3 regions of the Vogesella perlucida genome follow, and region 2 is predicted to be linked to each of the others. Evidence: predicted binding sites of a transcription regulator. Region 2 holds the regulator's gene; each other region holds the start of a gene.
The links. The regulator FNR, encoded in region 2, switches genes on or off when oxygen is low (the NO sensors DNR and NnrR bind a similar motif). The targets are predictions, from matches to a motif close to TTGATNNNNATCAA.
Positions count from the first base shown of each region.

Region 1: the regulator FNR is predicted to act here: its motif matches at 2,295-2,308, upstream of ACZ9XP_RS10050 (FeoA family protein).
Region 3: the regulator FNR is predicted to act here: its motif matches at 1,728-1,741, upstream of ACZ9XP_RS02115 (M61 family metallopeptidase).

Region 1 covers NZ_CEETRO010000006.1:18,142-22,285, reverse strand. The annotation lists gene ACZ9XP_RS10060 (FeoB-associated Cys-rich membrane protein) at 1-68, opposite strand, end outside; gene feoB (ferrous iron transporter B) at 79-1,923, opposite strand; gene ACZ9XP_RS10050 (FeoA family protein) at 1,931-2,200, opposite strand; gene ACZ9XP_RS10045 (DUF1826 domain-containing protein) at 2,376-2,993, opposite strand; gene ACZ9XP_RS10040 (dihydroorotase) at 2,993-4,144, opposite strand, start outside.
Region 2 covers NZ_CEETRO010000011.1:92,270-96,413, forward strand. The annotation lists gene bamC (outer membrane protein assembly factor BamC) at 1-65, shown strand, start outside; gene hemN (oxygen-independent coproporphyrinogen III oxidase) at 178-1,584, opposite strand; gene fnr (fumarate/nitrate reduction transcriptional regulator Fnr) at 1,695-2,435, shown strand; gene ACZ9XP_RS15420 (NAD(P)H-dependent oxidoreductase) at 2,487-2,942, opposite strand; gene ACZ9XP_RS15425 (DUF1853 family protein) at 2,939-3,841, opposite strand; gene ACZ9XP_RS15430 (RNA methyltransferase) at 3,845-4,144, opposite strand, start outside.
Region 3 covers NZ_CEETRO010000001.1:437,287-441,430, reverse strand. The annotation lists gene ccoN (cytochrome-c oxidase, cbb3-type subunit I) at 1-1,396, opposite strand, end outside; gene ACZ9XP_RS02115 (M61 family metallopeptidase) at 1,818-3,608, shown strand; gene pepN (aminopeptidase N) at 3,688-4,144, shown strand, end outside.

The DNA.
Region 1 (4,144 bases), on a different contig from region 2:
CGCAGCAGGTACAACACGGCTGCGGCGACGATCAGGCCAACCACGGCCCCCTGCATGCTTTCACTCATGGTGTGCTCCTTATGCCCACAGGGCAGCAATATGGCGTACCAGCAGCGCGCCAAGGTAAGCCAGACCAAACAGGTAGGCGGTGAAAATCACCGTCGCCTGGCGCGAGTTGGTTTCGCGGCGCACCACCGCAATGGTGGCCAGGCACTGCGGCGCATACACGAACCAGGCCAGGTAGGCCAGCGCTACCGGCAGTGCCCAGTCGTGCGCCAGTGCGCCACCCAGCGCGTCCTCACCGCCTACGGCGTACACGGTAGCCAGGGCGCTCACCGCCACCTCGCGCGCGGCCATGGCAGGGATCAGGGCAATGCACATTTGCCAGTTAAAGCCCAGCGGGTCGAACAGCGGCTGCATCAGCTTGCCCAGCATGCCGGCAAAGCTGTACTCGATCGCCGGTAGCGTGGCACCCACCGGCGCATGCGGAAAGGTGGCCAAAAACCACAGCACGATAGACAGCGCCAGAATGATGGTGCCCACGCGGCGCAAAAAGATCCACGCACGCTCTTTCAGCCCCAGCGCAAAGTGGTACGCATTGGGCCAGCGGTAGTTGGGCAGCTCCAGCAGCAGCGGGAAGCCCTGGCTTACCACCTGGCGGCCACGCATGACCCAGGCCACCAGCGCAGCGCTGACAATACCGGCAACGTATAAGGCAAACAGCGTCAGCCCCTGCAGATTGAACACGCCCCACACGGTGCGCTGCGGCACAAACGCACCAATCACCAGCGCGTACACCGGCAGGCGCGCCGAGCAGGTCATCAGCGGCGCGGTAAGGATGGTCAGCAGGCGTTCTTTCGGGTCGGCAATGCTACGCGTAGACATGATGCCCGGCACGGCGCAGGCAAAGCTGGACAGCATGGGGATAAACGAGCGGCCGGACAGCCCCACGCCACGCATCAGGCGGTCCAGCAAAAACGCGGCTCGCGGCAGGTAGCCGGAATCTTCCAGCGCCAGGATAAAGGCAAACAGGATGATGATCTGCGGCAAGAACACCAGCACGCCGCCTACGCCGGCAATCAGGCCATCCACCACAAAATCGTGCAGGATGCCGGCGGGCAGCAAGCTGCCCACGGTTTCGCCCAGCCACGCCATGCTGCCGTCGATGGCGTCCATCACCGGCGCGGCCCAGGCAAACACCGCCTGGAACATCAGCAGCAAAATGGTGGCCAGCAGCACCAGGCCCAGCACCGGGTGCATCACCAGCGCATCCAGCCGGTCTTGCCACGCCGGGGCGTGCGACGGCGCCGACACACTGCTGGCCAGCAGCGTATCGATACGGGCGTACAGGTGCTCTACCGCCTCGGCACGCTCTGGCAGGGCCAGGCGGCCGCTGCGGCTGCCTGCCGTGCGGGCACACTGTGCCAACGCGGCTTGCAGGTCGGCCACGCCGTTTTTGCGTACAGCCACGGTTTCTACCACCGGCATGCCCAGCTGTTGCGACAGCATGGCGGTATCGATGGTAATGCCGCGGCTGCGGGCCGTATCGGCCAGGTTCAGGGCCAGAATCATGGGCAGGCCCAGTGCCTGCAGCTCCAGCACCAGGCGCAGGCCCAGCTTGATATTGGTGGCATCCACCACCGCCACCAGCACATCGGGCGCGGCCTCGCCGGCCATTTCGCCCAGGATCACGCGGCGCGCTACTTGTTCGTCGGGCGACGCCACGTACAGGCTATAGGTACCGGGCAGGTCGATCAGCTCGGCCGGGCGGCCCAGACCTGCCAGGCTACCCAGGCGTTTTTCGACCGTCACACCGGCGTAGTTGGCCACTTTGGCGCGGGCGCCGGTCAGGCAATTGAACAGTGCGGTCTTGCCGCAGTTGGGGTTACCCACCAGGGCAAAACGCAATAGGGATGAAGACATGGCGGAATCAGGCGGGATGAACAGTGGTCAGGATCTTGGCGGCTTCGCTGCGGCGCAGGCCAAACTTGGTGCCGTTAATGCGCACGGCTACCGGGTCGGCACCAAACAGGCCAAAACCGATCACCTGCAATACCGCACCGGGCAAGAAGCCCAGCTCTTTCAGACGCTGGGTAACCTGCGCGTCCAGCTCGCCAAAATGGCTGTGGCTGGCGATATCGACAATGGTGGCACGTGCGCCCTTGGGCAGCTGGTGCAGCGGGGTGGCAGTATGTGGCAAAGCGCGCTCCTTGCTGGTTAGAAAACCGCATCAGCAAATGCGATTAATTCTTTTTATCGTAGCAATAAGCACAGCCTATGTACACCCGCCAAACCTGATACAGATCAAGCAAAACGTATCCATCTGTAGCGGCATGCCATAGGCAAAGACCATCAACCCCGCCACGCCCAGCCCCTCAATACATGGCATCCAGCACCAGCAATACCCTTGGCAGCTGGCTGCCTGCGGCGGGCGAACGGTGGATCGCACCAGCATCGCCATTGCCTTGCCACTGGCTACCTTTTAGCAGCACCACCTCGCCTGCCACGCTGCGGCCAACCTTTGCCGTGTGCATCAGACCGGAGGTTTCGTCGGGCAAGCCGCCACTGCCACGCCCCAGAAAGCGGCGGTCAGCACCGGAAAGCCATTCGGTACCCGGCCCGCGCCAGGTGCACACCAAGCGGATGCCGGTGCGGTCCACATGAAAACGCGGGCACATGCTGCCATCCAGCACCTCTACCCGCCAGCCCACCTGCGCGCAGCCCAGCAAGGTGGCGTACATATCGGCCAGCAGGGCAATGTCGTCTTGCAGCGCCTGCCGCCCTGCGTCTGCAGGCCAGGCGGCCAGCACGGGCGCTTCGCCAGCCGATAGCACGCCGCGATAGCCCAGCCGCAAGCTACCGCTGGCCGCCAGGCTATCCAGATAGCCGGCCACCCCGGCGGGCATGGGGCGCTGCCAGCACAGCAGCTGCACCTGAGGCTGAAAAATCTGCGGCCAATCCGCCAGATGCGGCGTAATAACAATATCGCGCATCAGCCCCCCGCTCTGCCGCCAAACTGCAGCGCCCGCCCCTGCACACCGGGCTGCAAACGCCCCTGATACCAGGCCAGCTGGCCGGATACCACGGTAGCACGCACATGGTGGCGCAACGGGCGGTGCTCGAACGGCGACCAGCCGCAGCGCGACATCACCGGCAGCACCGGGCCAGCGCCAGGCGCCACGAGTGCCAGGTCGGCCCAGCAGCCCTCGTCCAGATAGCCGCGATCGCGTATGCCAAACAGCTCGGCCACGTTATGGCTGGTTTTCTGCACCAGCTGCGGCAGTGTCAATACGCCGTCGTCCACCAGGCCCATCAGCGCCGGTAGCGCGTGCTGCACCAGCGGCAGGCCACTAGGCGCCTGCCAGTACGGGCGGGCTTTTTCTTCGGTGGTGTGTGGGGCGTGGTCGGTACCGATCACATCGATACGGCCATCGGCCAAGGCCTGCAGCAAGGCGGCGCGGTCGGCGGCGGTTTTGACCGAGGGGTTGCATTTCAGGCGGTTGCCCAGCCTGGCGTAATCGGCCTCGTCAAACAGCAGGTGGTGCACGCAGGCCTCGGCGGTAATGCGCTTACCCGCCAGCGGGCCGGCATCGAACAGCGCCAGCTCGCGCGCGGTGGTGAGGTGCAGCACATGCAAGCGGGTGTCAAACTGCCGCGCCAGGCTCACCGCCAGGCTGCTGCTCTGCCAGCAGGCTTCGGCGCTGCGTACCTGCGGGTGCAGCGCTGCCGTTGCCTCGTCGCCGTATTGTGCTCGCAGGCGGGCGGTATCAGCCTCGACCGTGGGCGTGTGTTCGCAATGCGCCAGCAAAACGGTGGGCACGCTGGCAAACAGACGCTCCAGCAGCGCCGGTTCGTCCAGCAGCATATTGCCGGTGCTGGCGCCCATGAACACCTTAACCCCCGCCACGCGGCCCGGTGGCAGCGCGGCCACCAGGTCCAGGTTGTCGCTGGCGGCACCAAAATGAAAGCCATAGTTGGCCGCGCTGTGCTGTGCGGCCAACCATTCCTTGTGCGCTAGCGCGTCCAGCGTGGTGGTGGTGGGCGTGGTGTTCGGCATGTCCATAAAGCTGGTAATGCCGCCCGCCAGCGCCGCGCGCGACTCGGTGGCGATGCAGCCCTTATGCGTAAGCCCCGGCTCGCGAAA
Region 2 (4,144 bases):
ATGCCGTCGTCACCGACAAAGGCCTGGAAGCCCTGCTGCAACAGATGGTCAACGAGCTGAAATAAGCTGTCGCGTTGACCCACCAGCCCGCCCAGCCAGGCGGGCTTTTTCTTGCCTGCTTAAAAAGCCGACAGCCCCACGAGGAGGCTGCCGGCTTTTATCTGGTAAAACGATGCGTCAGATCGTCTGCGAATAACGCGCCTTGGTTTCGCGCTCGCGCAGGTGGCGGTCGAAAATCATGGCGATATTGCGAATCAGGAAACGCCCCTTGGGTGCCACCATCAGAAAATCACCGTCAAAGGTCAGCAGGCCTTCGCTCTGGAACGCCCGGATCTGCGGCAGCTCTACCGCAAAATAGTCGGCGAAATTGATGGCAAAGGTCTGCTCGATCGCCTCTACCGACAGCGAGAAGCGGCACATCAACGCCTGGATCACGCTGCGACGCAAAATATCATCCTGCGTCAGCGTCATGCCGCGCAGCACCGGCAGGCGGCCGGCATCCAGCGCGGCGTAATAGGCGTCCAGCTCCTTCTCGTTCTGCGTATAACACGGCCCCACCTTACCGATGGACGACACGCCCAGACCGATCATGTCGCAGTCGGCATGCGTAGAGTAGCCCTGGAAGTTTCGCTGCAGGCGGCCCTGCTGCAAGGCACGCGTCAGCTCGTCGTCCGGCTTGGCAAAATGGTCCATGCCGATAAACACATAGCCTGCATCTGCCAGCTGGCGGACCGAGTTTTGCAGGATATCCAGCTTGGTAGCCGATGTGGGTAAATCCACCTCGTTAATGCGGCGCTGCGGCATGAACACCGTAGGCAGATGCGCGTAGTTGTACAGCGCAATGCGGTCTGGCGACATGGCAATCACGCGGCTTACCGTGTTTTCCAGCGAATGCGCGGTTTGCTTGGGCAGGCCGTAGATCAAGTCCACACTGATGGACTTGAAGCCGGCTTCGCGCGCGGCATCCATCACCACGCGGGTTTCTTCCTCGCTCTGGATGCGGTTCACCGCCTCCTGCACCACCGGGTCGAAATCCTGGATACCGATGCTCATGCGGTTGAAACCCAGCTGTGCTAGGTGCAGCACGGTGTCGCGGCCAACCTTGCGCGGGTCGATCTCGATAGAGAATTCCCCCTCCGGTAGCAGCTCGAAATGCTCGCGAATAATGCCCATCACGCGGTCCAGCTGCGCATCCGACAAAAAGGTCGGCGTACCGCCGCCAAAATGCAGCTGGATCACTTTTTCACGGCTACCCAGTTTTTCCGCCACCAGGCGAATTTCCTTTTCCAGGTAATCCAGGTAGGCATCGGCGCGGCTTTTGTCTTTGGTAATGATCTTGTTACAGCCGCAGTAGTAGCAAATGGTGTTGCAGAACGGCACATGCACATACAGCGAGATCGGCCGGTGGTTAGCACCGATCGCACGGTGCGCCAGCCACTGCTCGTAATCACTCACCCCGAAACCGGCGTGAAAACGGTCGGCGGTGGGGTAGGACGTGTAACGCGGGCCAGAGCCTTCCAACCTTTCGATAAGTTCTCTATCGAAAATACACTGTGTCGGCATGAAATTTGTGGTGGGTGTCATATTGAATCTGGTTGGAAAACCGGTGGTGGGCTGGTAAATTTGCGCAATTACCACTTTTCTTGCTTTGACGCGTATCAAGCAAGCCCGCTTGCTTGGCGAAAACACACTATATGACTGACCACACACACCCAATGCACGCACTCAAAGTGTCGTGTTCCAACTGCAGCCTGCGAGAACTGTGCCTCCCGGTAGGCTTGAACCGCGATGAAATGGCGCAACTGGACGCCGTGATCCGTCAAAGCCGACGTCTGAAACGTGGCGAATACCTGTTCCGCTCTGGCGAGGGCTTCCGCTCGCTGTACGCGGTGCGTACCGGTTACTTCAAGACCTGCGTCTCCAGCCAGGACGGCCGCGAACAGGTAACCGGCTTCCACATGTCGGGCGAACTGATGGGTCTGGACGGCATTTCGTCCAACCTGCACGGCTGCGATGCCATCGCACTGGAAGACAGCGAAGTCTGCGAGCTGCCCTTCAACCGCATGGAAACGCTTGGCCGTGACATCCCCAGCCTGCAGCACCATTTTTTCCGCCTGATGAGCCGCGAAATCGTGCGCGACCAGTCGGTGATGTTGCTGCTAGGCAACATGAAAGCCGAAGAACGCCTGGCCGCTTTTTTGCTGAATTTGTCACAGCGCCTATCAGCTCGCGGCTTTGCGGCCAACGATTTCATCCTGCGCATGAGCCGCGAAGAAATCGGCAGCTTCCTGGGGCTAAAGCTGGAAACCGTCAGCCGTACCCTGTCGAAATTCCAGCAGCAAGGCTGGCTGGTGGTAGACCACAAACACATTCAGCTGGTGAAACCGGAAGAACTGAAACAGCTGGTAGCCGGCTGCTCGCAAGCACAGCACTGATCACCCGCTACGAATGCCAAACGCCCCTTCCGGGGCGTTTTGTTTTTTGGCCTACAGCATGCCGATGGACAGCGCCGCCGCCAGGGTAGCGCCCAGCTCGGCAGCCGCGGCAAGGTCCGCCGTTTGTGGCACGCCGCGTACCAGCAGTGGCGGGTAGGCCTGCCGCCAGCCGTAGCCGCGTGCGATGCGCTCGATGGCCTGCTGTGCCCCCAGGCCATCATTGCCGGCACTAATCAGCACCGCGTACGGCAAGCCGGCAACTTTGCCCTGGGCCGGGTAGTAGGTACGGTCGAAAAAGTCTTTCAGCGCGCCGGCCATATAGCCAAAGTTTTCCGGTGTGGCCAGCAGCAGCGCATCGCAGGCCAATAGCTCGTCAATACCCGCCTGCAGGGCTGGCAGGATGCGTACTGCCACGCTGCCGTTCTCCCCCGCTGCGGCGGCCGCCGCTTGGGCCAGCTGCAAGGTATGGCCGGTCTGGCTGCTCCACAGCACCAGCAGCGTCTTCATGCGGCCAACCTGGGTAGCAAGGTGGCCAGTAAGTCAGGGTCTGGCCAGCTATCGGGCACCACAAAACCTCGCGCCACCTCCTGCCAGATGCCCTGCGCGTCCGGCAGCAGCTCGGCCAGCAGCCAGGGGCCATCGGCCTGCGCCAGCTGCGCGCGCATGGCGGCCAGGCTCTGCGTGACCGCTTCCTCTGCTTGCGCCGGACCTAGCCATTGCAAGCGCGGCAGGGCCAGCCAGCGGCTATGCGGATGCTGCTGCGGCCAACCATCCTGCAAACGGCACCACCAGCCACGGCAGGCTGCGGTATGAATGGCGGGGTGGGTGTCGGCTGCATCGGCAGGGAAAAACAGCCAGCCGGTCAGGCGGCTGCAGGGGATTACCTGCTCGAAACCGGCGGGCAGCCTGGCGGCGGAGTGCTGCGCCAAGGTGAGCTGGCTGGCCAGCTTGTGGTATTTCAGCCACCAGGCGTCGCGCAGGCCGGGGCCGACCAGCGCATACGGGGCGCTATCCAGCTGCAGGTAAAACTTGCTGGCGGCTTCCAGGTGATACGGTTCGCCTTCTATGCGTAGCAAAAAGTCAAACTCGCCCACTGTGTGGGTGCCGTCGCGTACCGGCAGGTTGGCCGCTACCAGCGCGATATGCGGTGCGTGGCTGAACCAGTACGCCAGCAGGGCTTCGGCGTATAGCCCCAGGCGGCGCGTAGGGCGTGCTGCCAGCCACGCCAGCAGCGGGCCGGGGTCGGCATCCAGCGCCAGCAGCTGCGGCCAACCTTGTGGCCCCAGCAGGCGCTGGCAGCTGATTTCCACACCGCTATGCCAGGGTGGCGGCGCCGTCAGCAGGTAGGCAAGGTCGCGCACCGGCTGGCTGCGCAGCTGCGCGCACTGCGCCAAGCCGGGCAGCATGGCTTACTCGCCCTGCTTGTCGCGCGGCGGCAGGCTGCCGTCGGCGACGCGCTGCACCTGCTTGAAGAAGCCGCGCAGGATGTCGATTTCTTCGCGCAGTACGCCAGCGCGGTTGAACAATGCACGCATGCGGCGCATCAGGCGCTCGCTGTTGCGGCGCTCGTAGTAGCCGATGGCTTCCAGCGTGTTGTCCAGGTGGCCGCACATGCTTTCTACCTCGGCCATGCTGGCGGCCTCGCCTTCGGCTTTCAGGTAGTTCACATCCACACCGGTGTGGCTGAACAGCTCGTAGGTCATCACCTG
Region 3 (4,144 bases), on a different contig from region 2:
TCTTGGCATCTACCGGACGACCTGCTGCTACGGTACGGAAGGTGTTGTAAGCCATCAGCAACATACCGGACAGGAACAGGAAACCACCCAGGAAGCGGACAAACAGGTACGGGTAGGACGCTTTAACGGCTTCTACAAACGAGTAGGTCAGGGTGCCGTCAGCGTTCAGGGCACGCCACATCAGGCCTTGCATCACACCGGCAATCCACAGCGAGGCGATGTACAGCACGACGCCCACGGTAGCCAGCCAGAAGTGCGCTTCGATCAGTTTCACGCTGTGCATGCTGTCGCGGCCGAACAGGCGTGGCAGCAGGTAGTACATGGAACCGATGGAGATGAAGGCAACCCAGCCCAGGGCACCGGAGTGCACGTGGCCAACGGTCCAGTCGGTGTAGTGCGACAGGGCGTTAACGGTTTTGATGGACATCATCGGGCCTTCGAAGGTGGACATACCGTAGAAGGACAGGGATACCACCAGGAACTTCAGTACCGGGTCGGTACGCAGTTTGTGCCATGCGCCGGACAGGGTCATGATGCCGTTGATCATGCCGCCCCAGCTTGGTGCCAGCAGTACCAGCGAGAACGCCATACCCAGCGACTGGGTCCAGTCAGGCAGGGCGGTGTAGTGCAGGTGGTGAGGGCCGGCCCACATGTAGGTGAAGATCAGCGCCCAGAAGTGCACTACCGACAGACGGTAGGAGTACACCGGACGGCCAGCCTGCTTCGGTACGAAGTAGTACATCATGCCCAGGAACGCAGCGGTCAGGAAGAAACCTACCGCGTTGTGGCCGTACCACCATTGCACCATGGCATCCACTGCACCGGCGTAGATGGAGTAGGACTTTGTCAGCGATACCGGGATGGCCAGGCTGTTCACCACGTGCAGCAGGGCGACGGCCAGAATGAAGGCACCGTAGAACCAGTTGGCCACGTAGATGTGTTTCACCTTGCGGATCGCCAGGGTACCGAAGAACACGATGGCGTATACCACCCAGATCACGGTGATCAGGATGTCGATAGGCCATTCCAGCTCGGCGTATTCCTTGCCGGCGGTAATGCCCAGCGGCAGGGTGATGGCGGCCAGCACGATAACCAGTTGCCAACCCCAGAAGGTAAACGCGGCCAGTTTGTCGGAAAACAGGCGAACGTTACAGGTACGCTGCACCACGTAGTAAGACGTGGCAAACAGCGCGCAGCCGCCGAATGCAAAGATCACGGCGTTGGTGTGCAGGGGGCGCAGACGGCCGTAGTGGAACCAGGGCCCAAAGTTGAGCTCCGGCCACACCAGCTGGGCCGCAATAATGACGCCAACCAGCATCCCGACAATGCCCCAAACCACGGTCATTATCGAGAACTGGCGCACCACCTTATAGTTATAAGTGGATTGCGTATCCATTTAGGGTTTTCTCCAAGGTTGCGAACTAGAACGTGTAAAACTGGTGACTTGAATTTTGTGTACCAGCCCCAAGCTGGGGAGGTGTATCAAGTTCTTGGGTGTCGATCAAAACCCCTGTAGCTGGTGCGCCCCGCTTTGCACCACTGCCTTGCCAGGCAAGAACAAGTGCTTTAATTCACCCGCGTATTCAACAGGCTATTCTAATCAATTCAGGCATCAGCCACCAGTCAAGAACGCGGGGCGACGTGCGCTTTTCCCTGCCCGTACTGGCTTTTTGGCCTTTTTAGCCTTTTGACAGACATGGATTATATTGTCATCGGTAGTACTGCTATTGATGAAGATCAAGCCGGAAGGTCAGGGGTGGTTTTGTACAGCCGGTGCTAGAATCCAGCATCTTTCTGCCACAGAACGGTTCTGCATCATGTCTTCCCCCGTTAGCTACCGCCTTGCCGTACTCGACCCGCACGCCCACCTTTTCGATGTGACCGTCACCATTGCCCAGCCCGCGGCTGCAGGCCAGGTACTGCGCCTGCCTGCCTGGATACCCGGCAGCTATATGGTGCGCGAGTTTGCCCGCCATATCGTGCAGATCAGCGCCAGCAGCGGTAAAAAGACAGTGCCCCTGACCAAGCTGGACAAACACAGCTGGCAGGCCGCCCCGGTCAAAGGCGAGCTGACCGTGCGCTACCAGGTGTACGCCTATGACCTGTCGGTGCGTGGTGCGTATCTGGACGCCAACCGTGGTTTCTATAACGGCACCAGCGTGTTCCTGTCGGCCGACGGTTTCGAAAATGACCCGTGCACCGTGGATATCGACGCACCGGCAGACAAGGCACTGGCAGATTGGCAGCTGGCCACCAGCCTGCCCGCGCTGGACGTGCACAAGAAAACCGGTTTTGGCCGCTACCGTGCGGCCAACTACGACGAGCTGATCGACCACCCGGTAGAGCTGGGCCGCTTCCAGCGCATCCGTTTCAAGGCCTGCGGCGTGCCGCACGAGTTTGTGGTGTCCGGTGTCTGCCAGGCCGACCTCAAACGCCTGGCTGCCGATACCAAACGCATTTGCGAGTGGCAGATCCGTTTCTTTGGCGAGCCTGCCCCGTTCGACCGCTACGTATTCATGCTGTTTGTCGGCGCCGACATCTACGGCGGCCTGGAGCATCGCGCCTCCACCGCGCTGGTGGCCAACCGAGACGACCTGCCGGCCCCCGGCCTGGCCGAGGGCGAGATCGGCGACGGCTACCTGCGTCTGTTGGGCCTGATCAGCCACGAGTACTTCCACAGCTGGAACGTGAAGCGCATGAAGCCGGCGGTATTCACCCCCTACGACCTGAACCGCGAAGGCCATACCACCCTGCTGTGGGCCTTCGAGGGCATTACCTCCTATTACGACGACCTGGCGCTGGTGCGCAGCGGCCTGATCGACGAAAAACGCTACCTGGGCCTGCTGGCCAAAACCATTACCGGCGTGATGCGCGGCAACGGCCGCACCAAGCAAACCCTGGCCGACGCCAGCTTTGATGCCTGGACCAAGTACTACCGTCAGGACGAAAACAGCCCCAACAGCATCGTGAGCTACTACACCAAGGGCTCGCTGGCCGCGCTGGCGCTGGACCTGCATATCCGCCGCGAAACCGCTGGGGCCAAGAGCCTGGACACCGTGATGCTGGCGCTGTGGCAAAAATGGCTGGCCGACGGCCAGGGCCTGGCCGAGGGCGAGTGGGAACAGGTGGCCGAGCAGGCTACCGGCCTGCCGCTGGGCCCGTTCTTCGACCACGCCATCCGCAGCACGCAAGACCTGCCGCTGGCTGAACTGCTGGCCACGCAGGGTGTCACTCTGCAGATGGTGCCAGCCGACAGCCCGGCCGATAGCGGCAGTGTGGTGGAGCAGATTATGCCCGCCGCGCTGCGGCCAACCTTTGGCGTCAAGGCCGCGCCGGACGCCCTGGGCGTGCGCCTGTTGCAGGTGCTGGATGGTGGCGCGGCGCAGGCTGCCGGCTTGTCGGGTGGCGATGTCATCGTGGCGGTAAACGGCCTGAAAGCCAGCGATCTTGATAAAGCCATCGCCCGCCACAAGGTAGGCGATACCGTCAAAGTACACGCCTTCCGCCGCGACGAGCTGGCTACTTACAAAGTCACACTGCAAGCCACGCAAGCCGATACCTGCCGCCTGAGCCTGGCCCCCGGTGCCGCTGCGTGGATCACACCATAACCAGGGACGCTTTGCGTTGATAAAGACAAGCGGGCGGCACCGCCGACCCGCCTTGCAAGCTTACTGAGGATGCCCGTTCATGAGCCAACAACAGCCACAGATCAAATACCGCCAGGACTACCTGCCGCCCGCCTATCTGGTGGACAAGGTAGACCTGACGTTCGATGTCCTGGAAGACACCCAGACCCGTGTACGCGCCCGCATGGTGATACACCGCAACCCGGCATCCACTGCGGCCAACGTGTTGCAGCTGGACGGTAGCGCCACGCTGCTGTCGGTGGTGCTGGATGGTGACCAGCTGCAGCCGGGTGCCTACCATCAGCACGCCGAAGGCCTGGCGATTCCCGATGTGCCGGACAGCTTCATTCTGGATATCGAAACCGAAATCGACCCGGTAGCCAACACCAGCCTCAACGGCCTGTACGGCTCCAGCGGCAACCTGTACACCCAGTGCGAGCCGGAAGGCTTCCGCAAGATTACCTACTACCCGGACCGGCCAGACGTGATGGCCAAGTTCAGCACCACCATCATTGCCG